Regions from separate parts of the Listeria sp. MAN/IMW/UF464 genome, predicted to be linked through region 2. Evidence: predicted binding sites of a transcription regulator. Region 2 holds the regulator's gene; the other holds the start of a gene.

What was found. The regulator LexA, encoded in region 2, represses DNA repair genes until DNA is damaged. The targets are predictions, from matches to a motif close to CGAACATATGTTCG.
Region 1: the regulator LexA is predicted to act here: its motif matches at 7,767-7,780, upstream of dinB (DNA polymerase IV).

What each region holds. Positions count from the first base shown of each region.
Region 1 is NZ_JBZWZP010000002.1:340,727-352,824, reverse strand. It holds gene AC4PG0_RS08970 (ABC transporter ATP-binding protein) at 1-70, shown strand, start outside; gene AC4PG0_RS08965 (NAD(P)/FAD-dependent oxidoreductase) at 60-1,058, shown strand; gene timR (macrodiolide transporter TimAB transcriptional regulator TimA) at 1,073-1,693, opposite strand; gene timB (macrodiolide ABC transporter permease TimB) at 1,693-2,508, opposite strand; gene timA (macrodiolide ABC transporter ATP-binding protein TimA) at 2,505-3,392, opposite strand; gene AC4PG0_RS08945 (NUDIX hydrolase) at 3,969-4,526, opposite strand; gene AC4PG0_RS08940 (5-bromo-4-chloroindolyl phosphate hydrolysis family protein) at 4,803-5,462, shown strand; gene AC4PG0_RS08935 (toxic anion resistance protein) at 5,440-6,639, shown strand; gene dinB (DNA polymerase IV) at 6,677-7,747, opposite strand; gene AC4PG0_RS08925 (SDR family NAD(P)-dependent oxidoreductase) at 7,856-8,647, opposite strand; gene rnz (ribonuclease Z) at 8,652-9,572, opposite strand; gene zwf (glucose-6-phosphate dehydrogenase) at 9,873-11,348, shown strand; gene AC4PG0_RS08910 (YueI family protein) at 11,467-11,898, shown strand; gene AC4PG0_RS08905 (hypothetical protein) at 11,932-12,069, shown strand; gene AC4PG0_RS08900 (DUF6884 domain-containing protein) at 12,052-12,098, opposite strand, start outside.
Region 2 is NZ_JBZWZP010000001.1:402,148-414,245, reverse strand. It holds gene miaA (tRNA (adenosine(37)-N6)-dimethylallyltransferase MiaA) at 1-591, shown strand, start outside; gene hfq (RNA chaperone Hfq) at 713-946, shown strand; gene hflX (GTPase HflX) at 1,054-2,277, shown strand; gene AC4PG0_RS02065 (methionine gamma-lyase family protein) at 2,270-3,496, shown strand; gene AC4PG0_RS02060 (MerR family transcriptional regulator) at 3,699-4,067, shown strand; gene glnA (type I glutamate--ammonia ligase) at 4,138-5,472, shown strand; gene AC4PG0_RS02050 (arsenic transporter) at 5,615-6,910, shown strand; gene AC4PG0_RS02045 (GNAT family N-acetyltransferase) at 6,944-7,465, opposite strand; gene lexA (transcriptional repressor LexA) at 7,495-8,109, opposite strand; gene yneA (cell division suppressor protein YneA) at 8,267-8,596, shown strand; gene AC4PG0_RS02030 (DUF896 domain-containing protein) at 8,689-8,916, shown strand; gene tkt (transketolase) at 9,063-11,057, shown strand; gene AC4PG0_RS02020 (YneF family protein) at 11,280-11,519, shown strand; gene AC4PG0_RS02015 (class I SAM-dependent methyltransferase) at 11,569-12,098, opposite strand, start outside.

The DNA of each region.
Region 1 (12,098 bases), on a different contig from region 2:
TCTTTGTCTCCCATACGAAACTTGCAACGGGTGCGAAATTGTAAAGGAGCTTGATTCCATTGCCAAATGAAGTGTATGATGTAACGATTATTGGCGGCGGTCCAATTGGGCTATTTTCCGCTTTTTATAGTGGTTTACGTTCCATGAAAACAAAAATTATTGATGCTGAACCAGATGTTGGTGGCAAAGTCCGCTACTTTTTCCCGGAAAAAATCATTCGAGATATTGGCGGAATTCCAGCTATTACTGGAGCTAATCTCGTTGCCAATTTAAAAGAGCAAGCAGAAACCTTTCACCCTACTATTGTATGTAATGAACGAGTAGTTGATGTAACTAAACTAACTGATGGCGTGTTTCAACTAACTTCACATAATGGCAGTATTCATTTTTCTAAAACGGTTGTTATCGCAACAGGAAGCGGCACTTTTGAAGTCAATAAATTAGAAGCGATGCATGTGGACGATTTCCCGCTAGCCATCAATTATGACGTTAAAAACCTTGAGCAATTTCGTGACAAAATCGTTACGGTTTCTGGTGGCGGAAATTCCGCTATTGACTGGGCGCAAACACTTGAACCAATTGCAAAAAAAGTGCATCTAATATATCGTGGCGAAGATTTTAAAGCGCATGAAGAAAGTGTTCGTGAACTTAAAAATTCCCGCGTTGAAATTCATATCCATCATGAAATCAAGGAATTAATCGGAGCAAATAATCAACTAGCAAGTATAAAAATTTGCTGTAACCAGACACAAGTTACTAAAACGATTGAAACAGAAGCACTTTTTATTAATCACGGTGTCAAAGTTGACCTTGGAACGATGGCTGAATGGGGCTTTGAACTAGCAGATTTCGGTATTGTTGTTGATGACGAAATGAAAACGACTGTACCAGGTATTTTTGCTTGTGGAGATAGCGCGACCTATTCACGAAAAATCCGCATTATCGCAGCTGGATTACATGAAGGTCCTATTGCGATTAATAGCGCCAAAAAATATTTAGAACCTACCGCAAGAGACGAAGCAATGATTAGTACCCATCACGAAAGCTTTATTGGTTAAAAAAGGATTCGGGCTCACTCGCCCGAATCCTTTTTTTCTTCACATATACCAAATTCGACAATTCGCATCATTTCCGTAAAATCATTGGCAAGTGGAATAAAATCTTCCATCGTCGCATTCGGATGTCTTTGCAAAAACACCGTACTTTTCTCTGTAATATGCTGAAAAAGTGCTTCCATCACTTTTCGCGCCGCATCCATGTTCACATCTTTTTTTAACTGCATTTCGTTTAAAACTTGATTCATTTGCGCTTCAGACCGCTCAATTGCCTTATCGAAAAAGCCATCTAATTTACCTTTCAATTCTGGCGGTGGATTTCCGTAAGCTTGCATAATCAAACCAAAAATCGCAGGATATTTACGATTAAAATCCAGTTTCATTTTCGTCGACCAAATCGCCATCTCGACAAAATCACTCCATCGTTTCTCTTCCAAACTAACCTCATTCGTCGCAAAATCAACCGCGTAAGACACTGCTGCAATATAAAGTTTTTCTTTAGAGCCAAAATAATGAAAAATAAGCCCTTTGGAAACGCCCGCTTTTGCACAAATTTTATTAGTACTAGCTGCCTGATAGCCTTTTTCTGTAAATTCTTCCATCGCCGCTTCTAAAATTTTTAGTCGTTTTTCATCCATTATACTTTCAAATCCTTTTTCTTATAAAGAACAAAAGTAGCTGCTACCGCCACAATAATCACCGCGCAGGAAATTAGTGCATTCGTTCCAGTAATCCCTTTATCCATAATTTCTGATGGAATCGCATAATTGATTGGCGAAAAGTATTTGAAAAAGTCAACATTATCATTTAACCCGGCCATTATACCTAAAATATAAGTTAAGAAAACAAGAGCAAGAGCGACGGGAGAAGCTTGTTTAGCGGAACGTAACACTGCTGACACCATAAAGCCCACACTCATAAATACAGCTGCAACAAGTAACTCACTTGAAAACACTCGAACAAGCTCCATCACTAAATTCCCGCTATCTACCCCACTTGGTTTTAAAACAAGAACGAGCACAACAGAAGCCACAAACGTAATCAACCAAAAAGCCACGAAAGATAATAAATTCCCAACCATTTTCCAAAACACAAGACTAGCCCGAGTAATCGGCTGGGCATATAAAAATTCAATTGTGCCATCTGTTTCTTCTTTTATTAAAGCCTGTGCACCAATCAATGCTGCATATACGCATGCCGCAATAAAAATATACTGAAAAACATACGCAAAATAAGCATCAATATTCGTTAAATCCGCCATTGAATCCATATGCAAAATTTTCATCATATCTTGCGGAAGTGCATTCATCTTCGTATTCACTAAATCTTGCATACCGCTACTTTGCATACTAGGGAAGAAAGCCATAAACACACCTAAAATCACAATTACTACAACGGACCAAACAACAAGGCTTTTTATTCTTGTTTTCCATTCAATGTGTAAGATGTTCATTTGATTTCTCCCCCTTCATATAGTGTCATAAATTTATCTTCTAATTCCTGATTTGTAATCGTTAAATCCGTAATTTCTTTTTCCTGTAATAGTGGCAAAATTGTTTTAATATCATCATCAAAAATAAGTCGTGCTTTGCCTGTTTCATTTTCGATAATTCTTGCACCCGCATTCGTTAATTTTTCAAGGGGCAAATTCGTCCCTTTGAGTGCAATCACTTTGCCAGTCATTTGCTGATTGGCAATATCTTCCACCGCGATAATGTTCCCGTTTCGAATAAAAGCGGCTCTCGTGCAGTATTCTTGAACCTCACGTAAATTATGACTTGAAAGAAAAATCGTCATCCCCTCTTTATTCCGCTCGGTCATTTCTTTAAATAAATAATGTTGCATCAAAGGATCAAGGCCGTTCGTTGGTTCATCCAAAATGAATAATTGCGGTTCGGTAATAAGTCCAGCAACAATCGCTACTTTCTTCTTATTTCCAAGCGACATTTCACCAAAGCGTTTTTTCGGATCAATCGAAAACATTTCATAATATCTATTCATTTTTTGTGTTGCATTTTTGATTTGATGGAATTTAGCAGCATAGTGGATAATATCATTTGCAGTCATTTGTGGATAATAGCGAACTTCACTAGGGACATATCCGACCATTTTCTTAATCTCTGCTGACTGTTTCACTACATCTTTTCCGAGAACCGTGGCACTTCCGCTCGTTGCATAAATAAAATTCAATAAGACTTTGATAGTTGTTGATTTCCCAGCTCCATTTGGACCGATAAAACCGTATAATTCGCCTTCATTTACCGACAAATTCACATTTTCAATTGCTCGTTTTTTATGATAATTTTTTGTGAGTGATTCCACCTTAATTGCTTCCATGTTCTCTCCTCCACCTTTTTATTGACCACTTAGTCAACTTGAGTATAACCACTTTTGACCAGGTAGTCAATCAAAAACTATAATCAATAATAGTATCCAAATTACTGTTTTTCATGCTATCTAAAGTCTTTAAAATTCCACTTTTAGCTTGATAATACTAATTTCAATAATCGCTTTATTATGGATAGAATAACTAGGTTCCAGGTGATATAGTATAAGTACGTAAGCAAGTTTATGGTGGTGGCTAGCTCTTTCAACAAGAAAGGGGGATGCCTATGACTTTTTTGTTAGGAACTCCTGGAAAAGATAACCCATGACCGTTTATGAAGCACTCTCTTTTGCAGTTGCTTTTACAACTTTAGTGTTGTTACTAAACAGTCAAAATAACACAAAAAAATAACCACTCATAAACTTTGGCGAGTTTAGTGGTTATTTTTATACCATATTAGACTAGCTGCCACCTTAAATGGGGCTTACATTTGAGGGTCATGTTCTTGCATGGCTCTCTTTTCATGTTTATGATAACATATTTCCATTCTTTATGCCAAGTATTCCCAAAGAAGTTTTTCATCCGGTTTATTCGTTTTCTTCTATTAATAGTTGTAATTTCCAGTACTGTATCGCGTACATTGTTTTTGCGTCATGGATGAATTGTTGTGCTATTAACTGTTCTGCTTCTTCCATCGTTACTTTGACTAAATTAATAAATTCATCTGCATCTTGTGCTAGAGGGTGTTCCATTTTCCGAAGATCCCGTGCTACATAAATATGTAAAAGTTCACTAGCAAACCCAGGTGATGTATAAAAAGAAGTGAGATATGTTAAATCATCGGACTGAAAACCAGTTTCTTCTTCTAGTTCCCGTTTTGCGGTCACGAGCGGATCTTCCCCCGGCTCCATTTTACCGGCTGGAATTTCGATAATGTTTTTTTCGAGTGGCTTTCGGAATTGTTCTACTAAGTACATTCTTCCATCTGCTGAAAAAGGTATAATTGCCACAGCTCCGGGATGCTTGACGATTTCGCGCTTGCTCTTTTCCCCATTCGGCAACTCCACATCATCTACTTGCAATTCAATAACATTTCCACTAAAAATCTTTTCTGTATGAAGCGTTTTTTCCTCTAGTGAGTCCATTTCTGCCACCTACTTCTCGTTTTTTTTCATTATAACATAACTAAGTCCGAGTTTAATTTACATCGCACGACTGATAACATCTGTTTTCTAAATATGGTATGATAAGAACAAATAAAGGACACTTTCTAAAATATAAAAACCATGCTACTTGCTTAGTGCTCACATACTAAATATACTTAAATGGTAGTTACATTCCATCAATCTTTATTTTTAGAAAAATATACTATTAAGAAAAAGCGGACCTTTTAAACAGGTACTTAAAGGAGAAGATGTATAATGACCGTTTTTAAAAAGATATTAGCATTCACAGGTTCTATTTTACTTGTCATTATTTTGGGTGGTATTCTTACTTCACTTATCCATAGTGGCTTGGTAATTGCAACAATTGTTATCGCTGTTGCAGCTATCCTATTTTTCTTTTCATCTAAAGCTGGAGACCGGGCGCAAATGATTGCAACTGGATTAACCAAGAAAGAATATAAATATATTCGTACTAACTTAGAAGAAGCTCGTGTGAAAATTATCCGCCTTCAAAAAATTATGACACAAAACAAAGCGCTATATTCTTTCCAAGAGCGCAACAAAACACTTTTACTTACTAAAAGAATTTACGGCATTGTAAAAGAAGAACCTAAACGTTTTTATGAAGCAGAAGATTTCTTTTTCTCTCATCTTGACTCTTTAGTAGAGCTCACCGAAAAATATGCTTTCTTAGAAAAACAACCTGTAAAAGACAAGAAAATTTATCAAACTCTTTCTGATACACGCACGCTTTTAAATGATTTAAGTCGTGTTATTGAAAAGGATTTATTTACACTTTTGAATCAAGATGTAAACAATCTCGATTTTGAATTAGAAGTAGCGAAAAACTCCATTTCCAAACAGAAAAAGAAATTCGAAAGGGGTACAAAAGATGACCGAGAACAAGCCAAGTGAAGAAACAAATGAATTAAAAGATTTAGTAGTGGAGAAAGAGTTTAACCAAACATTAGATGATCTTCTAGCTAACCCATTCGGATCAGACGGCGAATCAGCTGCAAGTATCGTAAATAACGAAACAGATGCGGCTCCCCGCCTAGTTGATATGCTTACAGAAACAAATAAAAAACAAGCGTTAGAGTTATCCAAACAAATCGAACCTGGAAATCAAGCAGCGATTCTTGGTTACGGAGCACCTGCCCAAGCTAAATTGCATGACTTTTCTCACTCGATGTTAGCTCATGTGCAAAAGCAAGATGTTGGACCAATTGGCGATATTATTAGTGATTTAATGTTCCGCTTGCAAGAAGCGGATCCAGATGAACTAGCTGCTCGCAACAAAAACGTCTTCACAAAAATGTTCCACCGAGTTAAACAATCCATCAATGAAATTACTTCTAAATATCAAAAAATTGGTACCCAAATTGACCGCATCGCGTTGAAACTGGAACATTCCAAAAAGCGTTTAATGGAAGATAACTCTTTCCTAGAACAGCTTTATGATAAAAATAAAGATTACTTCCAAGCACTTAACATTTACATTGCTGCTGGAGAATTAAAATTAGAAGAAATTAATACAAAAATGCTCCCAGAACTTCGCAAAAAAGCAGAACAAACTGGCGATCAAATGGATTATCAAGAAGTAAATGATTTAACACAATTTGCGGATCGACTTGATAAGCGTGTATATGATTTACGCTTAAGTCGTCAAATCACTATCCAACAAGCGCCGCAAATACGTTTAATCCAAAATACAAACCAAGCACTCGCTGAAAAAATTCAGTCTTCCATTATGACTGCCATTCCGCTTTGGAAAAACCAAGTAGCCATCGCGCTTACGTTGCTTCGTCAACAACAAGCCGTAGCCGCTCAACGCCAAGTTTCTGAAACAACGAACGAACTTCTAAAACGAAATGCCGATATGCTAAAAACAAACGCGATCGAAACAGCGCGTGAAAATGAAAGAGGTATCGTGGACATCGAAACACTTAAAGAAACACAGTCCAGCTTAATTGAAACCTTGCAAGAAACACTTAAAATCCAACAAGAAGGCCGTGCTAAACGTGCCGTAGCTGAGAAAGAGCTAGTTACAATGGAGCAAGAACTGAAAGAACGTTTACTGGAAATGAAATAATCAAAAAGGCTAGCACCTAAATCGTGCTAGCCTTTTTTTAAAGTCCTTCTAAACGTAAATTTTCAAAGTAAACAGGTTTTAAATTGGTTACGGTAAGTCCAATCAAACGAATACTATCCTGACCAGTATAGCTTTCTCTTAAAAGAAGGGCTGCCGCTTGATAAATTTGGTTTGCATCATTGGTATATTCGTTTAAAGTAAGGCGCTTAGTAATGGTTGTAAAGTCACTGTAGCGTAGTTTTAGTACTACCGTTTTGCCATGTTTTTGTAATTTGATAAGCCGTTCTTCTACTTTTTTGGCAAATTGCATGAGGCTTTGTTCGAGAATTCGACTATCTAAGACGTTAAATTCAAAAGTCGTTTCTTTGCCTACTGATTTGCGATCACGATGCGGATTCACAATGTTATTCGAACGACCTCGAACATGTCGATACAACTGATAGCCATGCTTATGCAATTCACGAATAAGGTCCCATTCGCTCCACTTCTTCAAATCTGCTCCAGTTTCTATTCCAAGGCGATGTAATTTTTCCGCTGTCACTTTCCCTACCCCATAAAATTTGGTTACAGGAATTTGTTCTAAAAAGGCTTCTGCTTCTTCAGGTGCAACCACGGTAATCCCAGCAGGTTTCTTAAAATCAGAAGCGATTTTTGCGATAAATTTATTAAATGATACGCCGGCAGAAGCAGTTAGACCAAGCTCGCGGTAAATCGTCTGCTGGATTTCACGTGCAACCATTGTGGCGGATTTCATTCCTTTTTTATTTTCAGTTACATCCAAATAAGCTTCATCTAAAGAGAGTGGTTCGATAATATCCGTATATCTGGAAAAGATTTCGCGGATTTGATTAGAAACCTCTACATAATGAGCCATATTGCCGTGAATAAAAATACCGTTCGGGCAAAGTTTAGCGGCTTGTCTGGCGGGCATAGCTGAATGCACACCGAATTTGCGCGCTTCATAAGAACAAGTCGCAACAACTCCACGTTTATTAGGATCCCCACCAATAATAAGTGGCTTTCCTCGGAACTCAGGATGGTCGCGTTGTTCTACAGATGCATAAAAAGCGTCCATATCAATATGAATAATTTTTCTACTCGTATCCATAACTGCATCTCCCTTAAAACGAACAAGCGTTCTTATTCAATTATAAAGGTTAAACTCATTAATTACAAGAAAAAAATACCCTATTTTCATAAGGTATTTTCTTCTGATTTATTTCTTTAAAAATGCCCCTTTACCGAAGAATTCGATAACTTGTGGCATTACTTGATAAAGTCGTGTCGCAATATTCATTACAAAAGGTAAATTGATTTCGCGGCGCTTAGTTCCCATAATTTGCACTGTTTTACGCGCAACCTTTTCTGGCTGTAACACTAATTTGCCAACTGTTTCTAAATAGTTCCCTGATTTATCCGCTACATCGAAAAAGTTTGTAGCAATTGGGCCAGGATTGATCGTTGTAACATGGATTTTGTCTGGCATTAGTTCTAAACGAAGTGCATTAGAAAAACCTAAAACCGCATATTTCGTTGCTGAGTAAACAGTTGATTTTGGTGTAGCTATTTTAGCAGCTTGGGAAGCAATATTAATAATATGTCCTGCTTTGCGTGCTTGCATTTGCGGTAAAATCAGTTGTGTGAGTTGAATTAAGCCCAGTACATTCGTATCAAACATTTTTTCAATTGTCTCAAATGGAATATCTACCGCGTTTTCAAATAAACCAAAACCTGCACAGTTGACTAATACGTCGATTTGATACGAAGCATTTATCTCTGCGCTGACTTGTTTCACTTGCTCGAAATCCGTCATATCTAAAGTAAAATAAGTCGCTTCTACTGAAAAATTATCATGTATATCTTTTTGTAAATCTAGTAATTTTTCCGTACTTCTGGCTGTTATAATAACATTGCCACCGGACGCAGCAACTTGTCTTGCAATTTCAGCGCCAAGACCGTTAGAAGCCCCGGTAATTAATACCGTTTTATTCTTCAAAAAAGGGTTCATTTTGTCACTCTCCTACTTGAAAAACAGCTAAGTCATAAGCTATTTCAGTATTTTCAAAAACAGTTTTTGCTTCTATTAATAGTTCTTTACTTGCATCTCGATCATATCTTGAGCTGATATGGGTTAAAATTAATTTTTTGACATTGGCAGCTTTAGCAAGGTTTGCCGCTTGAAGCGTTGTCGAATGCATATATTCTCCTGCCATTTTTGCTTTATCACCTTCAAATGTTGCTTCATGAACCAAAATATCGGCGTTCATTGCTAATTCTAGTTCGCTAACAGTTTCTTTTGTATCACCAAAAATACTAATAATCTTCCCTTTTTGTGGCTCACCGATATAATTTTTACCATCGATTACGCGTCCATCAGCTAATGTTACGATTTCGCCGTTTTTTAGCTTTTGAAAAACTGGTCCCGCTTCGACGCCGTCCGCCTTTAGTTTTTCAGCATTAAGTGCGCCCTGTTTATCTTTTTCAACAATGCGGTAACCAAAACTGCGTACGCCGTGGTCAAGATCGTCAGCTGTAACTAGAAACATCTCATCTTCAAAAATCACACCTGGCTCTATTTCTTCAAAATTGATTTTATATGTAAGCCTTGTTCCACTGAGTCTTAAGGAAGTTTCGACATATTCGGCTATTCCAGCTGGGCCATAAATAGTCAAATCGGAATCTCCACCTTGAAAAGAACGGCTACTTAATAAGCCTGGCAGTCCAAAAATATGGTCTCCGTGCATGTGAGTAATAAATATTTTTTCTAGCTTGCTAAGTTTGATATGGCTTCGCAAAACTTGATGTTGGGTTGCTTCCCCGCAATCAAAAAGCCAAATTGCATTTCGTTCATTTAACATTGAAAGTGCGATGGATGTGACATTACGGCCTCGCGACGGTACGCCTGCTCCAGTTCCTAAAAAAACAAGTTCCATTTTGTTCCATTCCCTTCCCAGTTCGTGTCTTATTTTATCACATTCTTAATCGAACAGGAAATAAACATTTTCATGCTAAAAACCCTTATAATTCAGAAATAACTGTCAAATTAAAAAAATATTCGAACCAAACAGTTGCACAAATGCTTCTTTATGGATAAAATAGTATGGACTAATGAGGAAAATTAATAGCTCATTTAATAAGGCCTTTTTTTGTGGGGTTCTTTTCAAACTAAGAAATCTTTTTCTTAGCAGTTAATTTTTTGCCATTAAGAGAATAAGAAAGAGGGTAAATGACGTATGACAGATGAGTTAGAACAAAAAGCACTGATTACTATTTTTGGCGGTACGGGAGATTTGGCAAATCGCAAACTTTACCCTTCGCTATATCATTTGTACAGTAAGGGATCTCTTGGCGACAATTTTGCTGTAATTGGAACGGCTCGTCGTGAATGGAGTAACGATTTCTTCCGTGATAAAGTAAAAGAGTCTATCAAAGACATTGACGGTTCCGAAAAAGACGCGGATGCATTTGCTTCTCATTTCTACTATCAATCCCATGATGTAACAAATAAAGAATCTTATGTAACTTTAAAAGATTTGTCTGATGAATTAGACGCTAAATATGAATTAGGTGGTAATCGCCTTTTCTATCTTGCAATGGCACCGAACTTCTTTGGAACGATTGCTAGCCGCATTAAATCTGAAGGTTTTGTAGACACAGACGGTTTCCATCGTTTAATTATCGAAAAACCATTTGGTCATGATTTAGCTAGTGCGGAAGAATTAAATAATTCGCTTCGTCAAGCTTTCAAGGAAGATGAAATTTATCGTATTGACCATTATTTAGGAAAAGAAATGATCCAAAATATCTCGGTTATTCGTTTTGCCAATTCTATCATTGAATCGCTTTGGAATAATCGTTACATTGATAACATTCAAGTTACTTTGACAGAAGTGCTCGGCGTTGAAGACCGAGGACGTTATTATGACGAAAGTGGCGCATTACGAGACATGGTTCAAAACCATATTCTCCAAATCGTTTCTTTACTTGCGATGGAGCCGCCAATTAACTTAACGACACGCGAGATTCGTCATGAAAAAGTTCGCGCGCTTCGTTCGTTACGCGTTTTTGAAGGTAAAGAAGTTCACCAAAACTTTATTCGTGGTCAATACGGGCCTGGTGAAGTAGGTGGCAAAGAACTTAAAGGCTATCGTCAAGAAGATAATGTGGATCCTCATTCCAATACGGAAACATTCGTTGCAGCTAAACTTGAAATCGATAACTTCCGCTGGGCTGGTGTTCCATTTTATATCCGTACTGGTAAACGTCTTGCGAAGAAAACAACCCAAATTGCTATTCAGTTCAAAGATGTGCCACTGAATTTATTCGGGCAACAACAATCGCTTGGTGGTAACGTACTTGTTATTCATATCCAACCGGACGAAGGTATTACACTTCATTTGAATGTAAAAGAACCTGGTCAAGGAATGGTTACAATGCCAGTTAACTTAAATTACATTCATTCTTCTCCAGATGGTATGAATACACCTGAAGCTTATGAAAAATTAATTTTAGACTGCCTACGCGGTGATGCAACTTACTTCTCTCACTGGGATGAAGTATCGCTATCATGGAACTTTATCGACCATGTGGCAGATGTTTGGACAAATACTAAAGACCACTTCCCTAACTACAAATCCGGTTCGATGGGTCCAAAAGAAGCAGACGACCTTATCCAACGTGACGGATTCCAGTGGTTCCCAATCGATTAATCAAAAAACCAGAAATATGGCTATTTTAGCCTGTTTCTGGTTTTCTTTGTTTACTTGCAAAAACCCCTATGCATGTTAGAATAGAGAGGAAAACTAACTAGTTAAAGGAGCTCATATAATGGCTGAAAATATTGATGACTACCTAGAAAAAGGCATGTATGGGGCAAAAGAAATTAATCCCGCTGAGAAGAAAAAATATTTAGGAACATACCGCGAACGCGTATTAGTCGCGCTCACAAAAGAAGAAGTTTTAACCCAAGAGTATCTTCCAGAACTAGAAAAAGCAATACTAGAAAACAGTGACTCGAAGCTTTTGTTAAATGGATTACTGCACTATAATTCTCTGCGCCCTTACATTAAGCTAGCGGAAAAATGTAAACATGAATTTTCTATCGTCAGTCGTTTAGAAGGTGAAACAGATATTTATCTCGTCCTTGCCTGTCAAAAAGCGGTCAATAAAGAAGATATTCATTTGTATAAGGAAGAACAGGAAAACGCCGAAGAAGAACCTACCTCGTTACTAGAGAAGGTTCGTAAACTGTTTAATTAAGTTCTTCCGTGTAAACATATAGGAGGTCGATCTATGCTACACCTTATTACTGTATCACTCGCTATTTTGATGGCGCTACAAACCATATATTTCTTCATTCGGAAAAACGTCAATATGGGAGTTATGTTTTTACTAATAACTGCCGCCCTTCTTCTACTTAGCACAATTTAGTGGAACATTCGTCGCGACAGCTTGCTTTA
Region 2 (12,098 bases):
TTTTATGATTATGGTTTTGGAAATGCAAGTGAAGATAAGGCTTACCGAAGAGAACTAGATCAATTGGACAAAACGACTTTATGGCAAATGTTAGATCAACTTGATCCAAAAAGCGCAGAACTTATTCATGAAAATAATAAAAGGCGTGTCATAAGGGCTCTAGAAGTGATACATTTGACTGGAAAACCTTTTTCTGAATATCAAGTTCATCATACGTTAAACGAAGCATATCAACCTCTTTTTCTAGGACTTGATTTAGACAGGGAGTTACTTTATGAACGAATCAATAGGCGCGTAGAGCTAATGTTTGAAGAAGGACTAGTTTCAGAAGCATCGAAGCTATATGATGAACATTTAGTCGATGTTCCAGCCATACGAGGCATCGGTTATAAAGAATTATTTACTTATTTTGATGGAAATAGTTCGCTTGAAGAAGCAAAAGAATTAATTCAAAAAAACTCGCGTCATTTCGCGAAAAGACAGTTAACGTGGTTTAGAAATAGAATGGATATTGACTGGATTCAAGCGGGTGTTAGCACAACTGACACTGAAGCAATGGAAAAAGTGAAGACCTTTTTAGCATCTAAATAACACTTTTCTGTTTGGTAGTAAGAAATAAAGGGTATTTGAAATTAGCCAACCAATTGCACAATGAAACTACATTGGGGTTTGGGAATTTTTTAGTATAAGATAGAGATTGGAGAGGGAAATTATGAAACAAGGTGGACAAGGGTTACAGGACTATTACTTAAATCAATTGCGTAAGGAAAAAATTCTTGCAACAGTATTTTTAACAAATGGCTTTCAGTTAAGAGGACGCGTTGTAAGTTTTGACAATTTTACCGTACTACTAGATGTCGAAGGAAAACAACAACTTGTATTTAAACACGCAATTTCAACTTTCTCCCCGCAAAAGAATGTCGCTTTGAATCCTGATGCGGAATAAGCAATTCCTTTAAAAGGCAAGAAACTCGTTTTGGCGATGTTTCATGCCTTTTTTTTATACCAAAAGTATGCTACGATTAGTTTTGTCTGAAAAAGGGAGATGTACTTGTGGAACGGGAGAAAATAATACTTGTAGGCGTCATATTGCCAAATAAAACAGAAGAAGCTTTTTGGAACTCCATGAGCGAACTCCATAGCCTTGCTAAAACGGCGAACGGGGAAGTTATGGATGAGTTGATTCAAAAATTAGAACGCGTGAGTCAGACGTCCTTCATAGGTTCAGGTAAGCTGATGGAACTTTCAGAGTTAGTGGAAATGCATGAAGCGGATGTCGTTATTTTTAATAGTGAACTTAGTGCTACACAAGTGCGCAATATTTCTAAAATAGTGGATGCACGAATTATTGACCGCACACAATTGATTTTAGATATTTTTGCGATGCGAGCTAAGTCTAAAGAAGGTAAACTACAAGTCGCCTATGCTCAGTACAAATATTTACTACCTAGACTTAGTGGACAAGGTGCCTCGCTTTCGAAATTAGGGGGCGGAATTGGTTCAAGAGGTCCAGGTGAGTCAAAACTAGAAATGGATAAACGTCATATCCGCGAAAAAATGCATGATATAAAAGCACAATTAACACACGTCGAGCGACATCGCAAGCGTATTATTGATAGAAGAAACACCCAATCCGTATTTCGTTTTGGTTTAATCGGTTATACGAATGCGGGAAAATCAACCATTTTCAACCGTCTAACAAATGAGACGACACTTGAAGAGGATAAATTATTTGCAACACTCGATCCAACCACAAGAAAAATTCGATTTGAAGGCGGGTTTCAAGCACTTTTAACAGATACAGTAGGTTTTATTCAAGACTTGCCAACAACTTTGATCGCAGCATTTCGTTCTACGTTGGAGGAAACCGCAAATGTTGATGTTTTAATTCATGTAGTGGATGCCTCTGACCCAGATTACTTACAGCATGAAACGACTGTAATAAACTTGCTAGAAGAGCTTGAGATGAGTCACCTTCCAACATTAATTGTCTATAATAAAATGGACAAAGCACCGTCTACATTCGTACCTGATCGACCAGAGCACCTACTTATTTCAGCATTAGATCAAGATGCTCCTAAAGAAATAAAACAACGAATGATTGAACTAATTGAGAAAAACTGGACTTTCTTTACAGTAGATTTATCAGAAGAAAAAGGTAAGGAATTAGCGCAACTGAAACAACAAGCATGGATAACAAAGCTTGAATATATGGAAGAAAAAGCATGTTACCGAATCGAGGGTTATCGACCTAGAAAGGAAACTACTAATGACTGAAATTCAAACAATAAGAAAAAAAGTCGAACAACAAATTGCTTCATTACAAAACGAAACTGATGAAATTGCCGAATTTAACCAAGCAAAAGTGCTTGATGCTTTCCAGGAAAATAAAGTAAGTGATTTTCATTTTAATCCATCGACTGGTTACGGTTATGATGACGAAGGGAGAGATACGTTAGAACGCGTGTATGCAAGCGTATTTAAAACAGAAGCGGCTCTCGTTAGACCGCAAATTATTTCTGGTACGCATGCAATTTCTACCGTTCTATTCGGAATCTTGCGCCCAGGGGATGAGTTATTATATATAACTGGTGAGCCATATGATACGTTAGAAGAAATCGTGGGTATTAGAAGCGAAGGTCAAGGCTCGCTTAAAGACTTTCAAATTGGCTACGATGCAGTACCGCTACTAACAATTGGCGAAATAGATTTTCCGGCAGTATCTAAAAAAATATCCGCTAACACAAAAATGATTGGTATTCAGCGTTCTAGAGGCTATGCAGATCGACCTTCTTTTACAATAGAGAAAATAAAAGAAATGGTTACTTTTGTAAAGAACATCAACCCCAATATCATTGTTTTTGTAGATAATTGTTACGGGGAATTTGTGGAACGAATAGAACCGACCGAAGTAGGCGCAGATATTATTGCAGGATCGCTCATAAAAAACCCGGGTGGAGGTTTGGCAAAAACTGGTGGTTATATTGCTGGAAGAAATACCTTAGTCGATTTATGCGGCTACCGGTTGACGACTCCTGGGATAGGAAGAGAAGCGGGCGCATCTCTTTATAGCTTATTAGAAATGTATCAAGGATTCTTCTTAGCACCACATGTAACTGCTCAAGCAATTAAGGGAGCTCGTTTTACTGCTGCTATGTTAGCTGAATTCGGCGTAGAAGCAGATCCGCTTTGGGATGCCAAAAGAACTGACTTAATCCAGAGTGTATCTTTCCACAGCAAAGATAAAATGATTGCTTTTGCTCAAGCAATCCAAGCTGCCTCCCCAGTTAATGCACATGTTTTGCCAATCGGCGCATATATGCCGGGCTACGAAGATGACGTGATAATGGCAGCGGGTACATTTATTCAAGGAGCTAGCCTTGAACTTACAGCGGACGGACCGATTAGAGAACCTTATCAACTATACGTCCAAGGCGGTTTAACATACGAACACGTTAAAATTGCTGTCACTAGAGCAATAGAAAATTCTTTATAAAAAAGTAACATCCATTTTCAAAAAAAGTTTTTATTTTTTTACCACGGTAGTTTCTATCGTGTTTTTTTTTGTTGTGAAAATGTTGATATATATGGGTTTGTGAGTAATGTTAGATAATCTTACATAAATTTGACAAAACATCTGACGTACATTATAATGCTACTATCATCAAAAAATAATTATGTTTTGAGGGGGAATTGTCGTGAGTGAAAAGGAAATCCGGAGATCGATGCCGCTGTTTCCAATTGGGCCTGTGATGAAGCTAACCGATCTCACCGCTAGACAAATTCGCTACTATGAAGACCAAGGATTAATCCATCCAGCACGCAATCAAGGAAATCACCGTTTGTACTCACTTCAAGACATTGATGTTTTGCTAGAGATAAAAGATTATTTGAATGATGGTCTGAATATTGCGGGAATTAAGAAAATGTATCAAATGCAGCAAAAAGAATCAAAAGAACCTTTGACAGATGATGATGTACGCAAAATACTTAGAAAAGAAATGCAACAAGCCGGCCGCTTTGTAAAACAAGATGCCACAGGAAAACAACAATTACCAAGGTTTTAAAAAGATTAGAAGAGGTATTTACTTTATTTAGAAGTTAATATAAAAAGATTATTTAGGAGGAATTTAGATTATGGCAAAATATACAAAAGAAGACATTTTCCGCTTTGCAGATGAACAAAATGTAAAATTTATTCGTTTACAGTTCACGGATATTCTCGGGATAATAAAGAATGTGGAAATTCCTGTTAGCCAACTAAAGAAAGCACTAGATAACAAGATTATGTTTGATGGTTCCTCCATAGAAGGTTTTGTAAGAATTGAAGAGTCCGACATGTATTTATTCCCGGACTTAGACACATGGGTAGTATTCCCTTGGACAGCTGAAAAAGGGAAAGTAGCAAGAATGATTTGCGACATTTATAATCCTGATATGACACCATTTGCAGGAGATCCACGTGCCAACTTAAAACGTGTACTTAAAGAAATGGAAGAGCTAGGTTTCACTGAATTCAACTTAGGACCAGAACCAGAATTCTTCCTATTCAAACTAGATGAAAATCGTCGCCCAACACTTGAATTAAATGATAGCGGTGGTTACTTCGATTTAGCACCAACTGATTTAGGCGAAAACTGTCGTCGTGACATTGTACTTGAATTAGAAGAAATGGGCTTTGAAATTGAAGCTTCTCACCATGAAGTAGCTCCAGGTCAACATGAAATTGACTTTAAATATGAAGATGCAATTACTGCGTGTGATAGCATCCAAACATTTAAGTTAGTAGTTAAAACAATTGCTCGCAAACACGGTTTACATGCTACATTTATGCCGAAACCACTATTTGGTGTAAATGGTTCAGGAATGCATTTCAATATGTCCTTATTTACAGAAGAAGGTAATGCGTTCTTTGATAAAGAAGGCGAACTTGAATTAAGCAAAACAGCTTATCATTTCTTAGCGGGTATGTTAAAACACGCTCGTGGATTTACAGCTGTTACTAACCCGACAATTAATTCGTTCAAGCGTTTAGTTCCTGGATACGAAGCACCATGTTACATTGCATGGTCAGGTAAAAACCGTAGCCCACTAGTACGTGTTCCTAGTTCTCGCGGATTAAGTACTCGTCTTGAATTACGTAGTGTGGATCCATCCGCTAATCCATATTTAGCAATGGCTGTACTTCTAAAAGCTGGTTTGTCCGGCATTAAAGATGAGCTAACTCCTCCAGCTCCAGTTGACCGTAACATTTACGGCATGAACGAAGAGGAACGTGAAGCAACAGGAATTTATGATTTACCAGAAAGCTTAGGTCATGCTTTAATCGAGCTTGAAAAAGATGACATCATCCGTGATGGCTTAGGTGAACATATTTTCGAACATTTCATTGAAGCGAAAACAATTGAATGTGATATGTTCCGTACAGCGGTTCATCCGTGGGAACGTGAACAATATCTTGAAATTTATTAATATTAAAAAGCTCGTTTCCGACTTGGGAGCGAGCTTTTTTTATGCAATTGAAAATCAAATGTTTGATGTTTTGGTGATTGAGGCATATATTTATAAATGTGTTAGCAAAAGGGATTAATATTTGCTAGGGAAAGGGGCAGGTATGCAGATTACTTTAGCTGTTTTAGTTTTTGCCTTAACGCTTATATTTGTTATTTGGCAACCTAGAAACTTGTCGATTGGATGGTCCGCTTGTATTGGAGCATTACTCGCATTATTACTTGGCGTTGTCACTTTAACAGATGTTGTAACTGTAACAGGCATCGTTTGGAATGCAACACTCGCTTTTATTGCAATTATTATTATTTCACTTATATTAGATGAGATTGGTTTTTTCGAATGGGCAGCGTTACATATGGCAAGGTTAGCAAGAGGGAACGGATTACTCATGTTTGTACTTATTTCTATTTTGGGAGCACTAGTGGCAGCTCTTTTTGCGAATGATGGGGCAGCTTTGATTTTAACTCCAATTGTTTTGGCGATGGTGCGTGCGCTTAATTTTGATGAGAAAAAGGTGTTTCCCTTTATCATTGCCAGTGGATTTATTGCTGATACGACGTCTTTACCACTTGTTGTAAGTAATTTAGTGAATATTGTTTCGGCTGACTTTTTCGGCATTAGTTTTTCAAAGTACGCATTAATGATGTTGATTCCGACGCTTTTTTCGTTGGTTGCGAGTATTATTGTTCTTTATATTTATTTTAGAAAAGCGTTACCTAGAACTTATGAAATTAGTGGAATTCGTGAGCCGGCTTCTGCGCTTAAAGATAAAAAAATGTTTCGGATTTCATGGGGAATACTTATCATTCTTGTGATTGGATATTTCTTAAGTAGCTTTTTGGACATTCCAGTGTCATTTATCGCTTTACTTGTAGCGTTTATCTTTTTGCTAGTTGGTGGAAAGAGTCATGCTGTTTCTACAAGGAAGATTTTAAAAGGGGCGCCGTGGAATATTGTGTTTTTCTCGGTTGGGATGTATGTCGTCGTATACGGTTTGCAAAACGCTGGCATTACTAAATTATTAGCAGAGGCTATTTCATATATTGCTCATTATGGGCTTTTCGTAGGTACGATTGGGATGGGCTTTATTGCCGCGATATTGTCGTCTGTAATGAATAATTTACCAACTGTAATGATTAATGCACTTGCAATCGATCATACTTCATTTACAGGAGTGATGAAAGAAGCGTTAGTCTATGCAAATGTTATCGGATCTGACTTAGGGCCTAAAATAACGCCAATCGGTTCGCTTGCAACGTTACTATGGTTACATGTATTAGCTCAAAAGGGTATAAAAATAAGCTGGGGATCATATTTTAAAATAGGTATTGTGATTACTATTCCAGTATTGTTTATTACACTCGTCGGACTTTATATTTCACTCCTTATTTGGAGCTAAGAAAACCCTGTACAAAATTGTACAGGGTTTTTCCTATGCTTTATAAAGAATATGTGGCTTTAAAGGATGTCCGTCCGCTAAAGCAGGATGCATAAATGTAGCTACTTTTGTAAAATGGATTTTTTTCATTACTTGTTCTGATGGCTTATTTAACATAGCGGTGAAACTGTAAATTTCATCAATAGTTGTTTTCTGTTTGGCGAAATCGAGAGCTCCTAGTGCGGCTTCGGTTGCATAACCTTGGTTCCATACACTTTTCTTTAAGCGCCAGCCAATTTCGATACAAGGGGTGAACGCAGCTTCAAAAGTTGCTTCATGAAAACCGGTAAAACCAATAAATTCGCCGGTAGATTTTTCTTCAATGGCAAAAAGTCCGTAGCCAAGTGCCGTTAATTCTTGTTGATTTCTTTCTAAAAAAGCATTACTTTCTTCTTTTGAAAGTGTAGATGGAAAGTACTTCATTACGACTTTGTCACCGTTCATTTCGCTAAAGGGAACATAATCACTTGCTACATAATCTCTTGCAATTAGTCTATCTGTTTCAAAATAAATCAATATAAAAACCGCCTAACAAAATATAGCTTTTAGTGAATATCTCTATAAAGGCCAATAACTTTGCCTAAAATAGTAACGTTATTTAAGATAATTGGTTCTAGTGCATCATTTTCTGGTTGTAATCTAAAATGATTCGCTTCTTTATAGAAACGTTTACAAGTCGCCTCGTTTTCGTCGGTCATCGCTACGACAATTTCACCATTAATTGCTGAACTTTGTTGTCGAACAATTACTTTATCTCCATCTAAAATCCCGGCATTTATCATACTTTCTCCGTCGATTTCAAGCATGAAGACATTGGTTTCTCCTGCAGCCATATATTCAGGGAGTGGGAAATACTCTTCTATATTCTCAATCGCTGTAATAGGCATTCCGGCAGTAACTTTACCGATGATTGGGATATTGACTACATTCGGCGTCTCTGCTTCATCTTCTAAAGACAAAATTTCAATAGCACGAGGTTTCGTAGGGTCACGTCTAATTAGTCCTTTACCTTCAAGTCGAGCAAGATGGCCATGGACTGTGGAGCTAGATGCTAAACCAACAGCTTCACCGATTTCACGTACGGAAGGTGGATAACCCTTTTCTTTTACTTCTGATTTTATAAATTCATATATATCTTGTTGACGTTTAGATATTTTCATGGTTTCACCTCATTGATTTAATGGTTATTTTATAAATCAAGTATAGCAAAAGAAAATCCAATATGCAAACAAAGGTTCGTTTTTTTATTGACATATGCGAACGGCTGTTCTATAATATAGAAAAGCGAACGTACATTCTTTTTTGGAGGGATTATTAATGACTTTAAAATTAATTTGGGATAAATTTTATGTTTCTATTATATTTGTAATAACTTGTTTAGTTCTAGGAATTATATTGATGTGCACTGTTATTGGGAGTGGCAGTGAGTATTCTGAGGTAGATGTAAATGAAGGGGATTCTATTTGGGCACTTGCAGACCAATATGCAGCGAAGAGCGATATGGCAAAAGCAGATTTTGTATCTTGGGTTGAAAAAGAAAATAACCTTACAGATGGACATGTGAAAGCTGGGGATTCTGTAGTTATACCAGTACACGAAACAAAGTTACAAAGAAGCGATAGTACTATTCAATTAGCAAACCAGTAGAAACGATTTTAGTGTCGTTTATGATATAATAAAGAAAGTAGCGATTTAGCTACTTTCTTATTTTAATATAATGAAGAAAAGGATGAAGTGTGATGCTAGAAAAAGCTAAAATAGATAGAATCAATGAACTTTCTAAAAAGAAAAAAGCAGGGACTCTAACTGCTGATGAAAAAGTAGAACAAGAAAAATTAAGGAAAGAATATATTAAGTCGTTTCGCACTCATATGAAGGGAACAATCGAAAATACTACGATTATTGACCCTAAAGGAAATGATGTAACACCGCATAAAATAAAACAAATGAGAAAAAATAAGAAGTAAAAATTAGTACCAAATGAACATTTTTGCGCAAATGAACAAAAATACCAATCAATTAAGCAATTTAAAGCAATTATTAGTTGTGTTAATTGCTTTTTAGGCTTATTATTAAAAGTAGTTAAAATTATATTGAAGAGAGGATGTTTCATTTGTTCGATAACACAGATAGTTTAGCAGTAAATACAATTCGTACATTATCAATTGATGCAATTCAAAAAGCAAATTCTGGTCATCCGGGATTACCAATGGGAGCGGCTCCAATGGCTTATGCACTTTGGTCTCGCGTATTAAATACAAACCCTAAAAATTCACATTGGTTTAACCGTGATCGTTTTGTACTTTCTGCTGGACACGGCTCAATGCTTTTATATAGTTTATTACATTTAAGTGGTTTCAAATTAGAAATAGAAGACCTTAAAAACTTCCGTCAATGGGAAAGTAAAACTCCAGGTCACCCAGAATATCGTTATACTGATGGAGTAGATGCAACTACTGGTCCACTTGGTCAAGGTATTGCGATGGCTGTTGGTATGGCTATGGCAGAAAGACATCTTGAAGCAAAATATAACAAAGATGGTTTCCCAGTTGTGGATCACTATACTTATGCGCTATGTGGAGATGGAGACTTAATGGAAGGTGTTGCTTCTGAAGCGGCTTCTTACGCAGGTCACCAACAACTTGGAAGACTTGTTGTTTTATACGATTCCAATGATATTTCTCTTGATGGCGATTTAGACAAATCTTTCTCTGAAAATGTAAAACAACGCTTTGAAGCTTATGGTTGGGAACATTTATTAGTTAAAGATGGCAATGATACAGCAGAAATCCTAGCTGCTATTGAAAAAGCAAAACAAAATACATCACAACCTACAATGATTGAAGTTAAAACAGTTATTGGTTTTGGTGCTCCTAATGCAGGTACTAGTAAAGTTCATGGTGCTCCTCTAGGTGACGAAGGTATTTTAGAAGCGAAAAAAGCTTATGGTTGGAACTACGAAGAAAAATTCTTTGTTCCTGAAGAAGTTACAACTCGCTTTAAAGAAACTATTGGAGAACGCGGTGAAAAAGCAGAAGCAGCATGGAACGAATTATTTGCTTCTTATAAAGCGAAATACCCAGAGCTTGCTAAACAATTAGAAGATAGCTTAAATAACAAGTTACCAGCTGATTGGGATGCAGATCTTCCAGTATATGACGATTCTAAAGCACTTGCTAGCCGTGCTTCAAGTGGTGAAGTTATCAATGCATTAGCTGCGAAAATACCTACTATTTTTGGTGGTTCAGCAGACCTTGCTGGTTCTAACAATACAACAATTAAAACAGATGGTGAATTCACTAAAAAAACACCAGCAGAAAGAAATATCTGGTTTGGTGTTCGTGAATTTGCAATGGGTGCAGCGTTAAACGGTATGGCACTACACGGCGGACTACAAGTATACGGAGGTACATTCTTTGTATTCTCTGACTATGTACGTGCTGCGATTCGTTTATCTGCAATCCAACATTTACCTGTAACATACGTAATGACACATGATAGTATTGCTGTTGGGGAAGATGGTCCAACCCATGAGCCAATCGAGCAACTTGCAAGCTTACGTGCTATGCCAGGACTTTCTGTTATCCGTCCTGCTGATGGAAATGAAGTAGTAGAGGCTTGGAAACTAGCGATTACTTCGACAGATACTCCACATGTGCTTGTTCTTACTCGTCAAGGATTACCAACTTTACCAAATTCTGCGAAATTATCTGCAGAAGGCGTTAAAAAAGGTGCTTATGTTATCTCTCCAGCTAAAGGTGAGGTTCCAGAAGCAATTATTCTTGCAAGTGGTTCTGAAGTTAATTTAGCTGTTGAAGCGCAAAAAGAACTTCAAGCTCAAGGAACAGATGTATCCGTTGTGAGCGTGCCATCATTTGATCTATTTGCAAAACAATCAGCAGAATACAAAGAAAGCGTCTTACCAAATGCTGTTAGAAAACGTGTAGCAGTAGAGATGGGTGCTAGCTTTGGTTGGGAACGTTATGTTGGTTTAGATGGTAAAGTGATTGGAATTGACAAATTTGGTGCTTCTGCTCCAGGTGAAACAGTTATTAAAAATTATGGCTTTACTGTAGAAAACGTTGTTAATACAGTAAAATCACTTTAATTAAACAAACAGACCGCGTCTAGTATATTTATCTAGGGCGGTCTTTTTTTTATGCTTTTATAGATTGCGCAGGGGTGCCTTTAATGGTATAATTACGAGGTTGTTTGCAGCTTTTATTGATAAATTGATCTAGATGATAAGTTTTCTTGAAAAGTATTGTCTGTTTAATATAAATCAAGTACAATAAAAGAGGATTTTGTTTCAAGGAGGAGAAAAGAGACTATGTGGATTTACATTCTTGTCGGCATTATTTGTTTACTAGCTGGTCTTGCGGGAGGATTCTTTATTGCAAGACGTTATATGATGAGCTATTTAAAAAACAATCCGCCAATTAACGAACAAATGTTACAAATGATGATGGCGCAAATGGGTCAAAAACCATCACAAAAGAAAATCAATCAAATGATGAGCGCGATGAACAAACAGCAAGAAAAAGAAAAACCAAAAAAAGCAAAGAAATAATCTTTTAACAAAGTAAAACCCTTCTATTATAACTTAGAAGGGTTTTTGATTACTTTTTAGTTGCCGAAATAATTAACATCATTGGACGACGATATTCATCTTGCATTTCTGGTAAATTTTTAAGTTCTGGAGCTGGTTCTGGTTCAATAACACTTTTAAGCTCAAAATTATTTTGAAGGAGTGTCTGGATGTAAGTTGTAAGGGTGCGATGGTATTTTTTTACATCTTCGCCAAGGAAATGGGTTGTTCGAATCGATTCGTTAAAATAGCGATCAACTGGCCAGTGTAACTTATTACCAGTTTCGTCAGTATACCAATCTTGTCTGCCATCCGCGGTAAAAACTGGATGTTCGACAGAGAAAATAAACTCGCCACCGGTTTTTAAATTAGTATGGACTTTTTTACAAATGTCTTGAAAGGAAGCGACATAATGAATAGCGAGTGAACTCCTAATAACATCATACATCTCTGGCTCATTATCCATATCTTCTATCGCTTTTTGTTTATAATTAACTGCATTTGAAGTGGTCTTTTGTTTTGCTTCAGTTAACATGCGCTCAGATAAATCTATTCCAACTA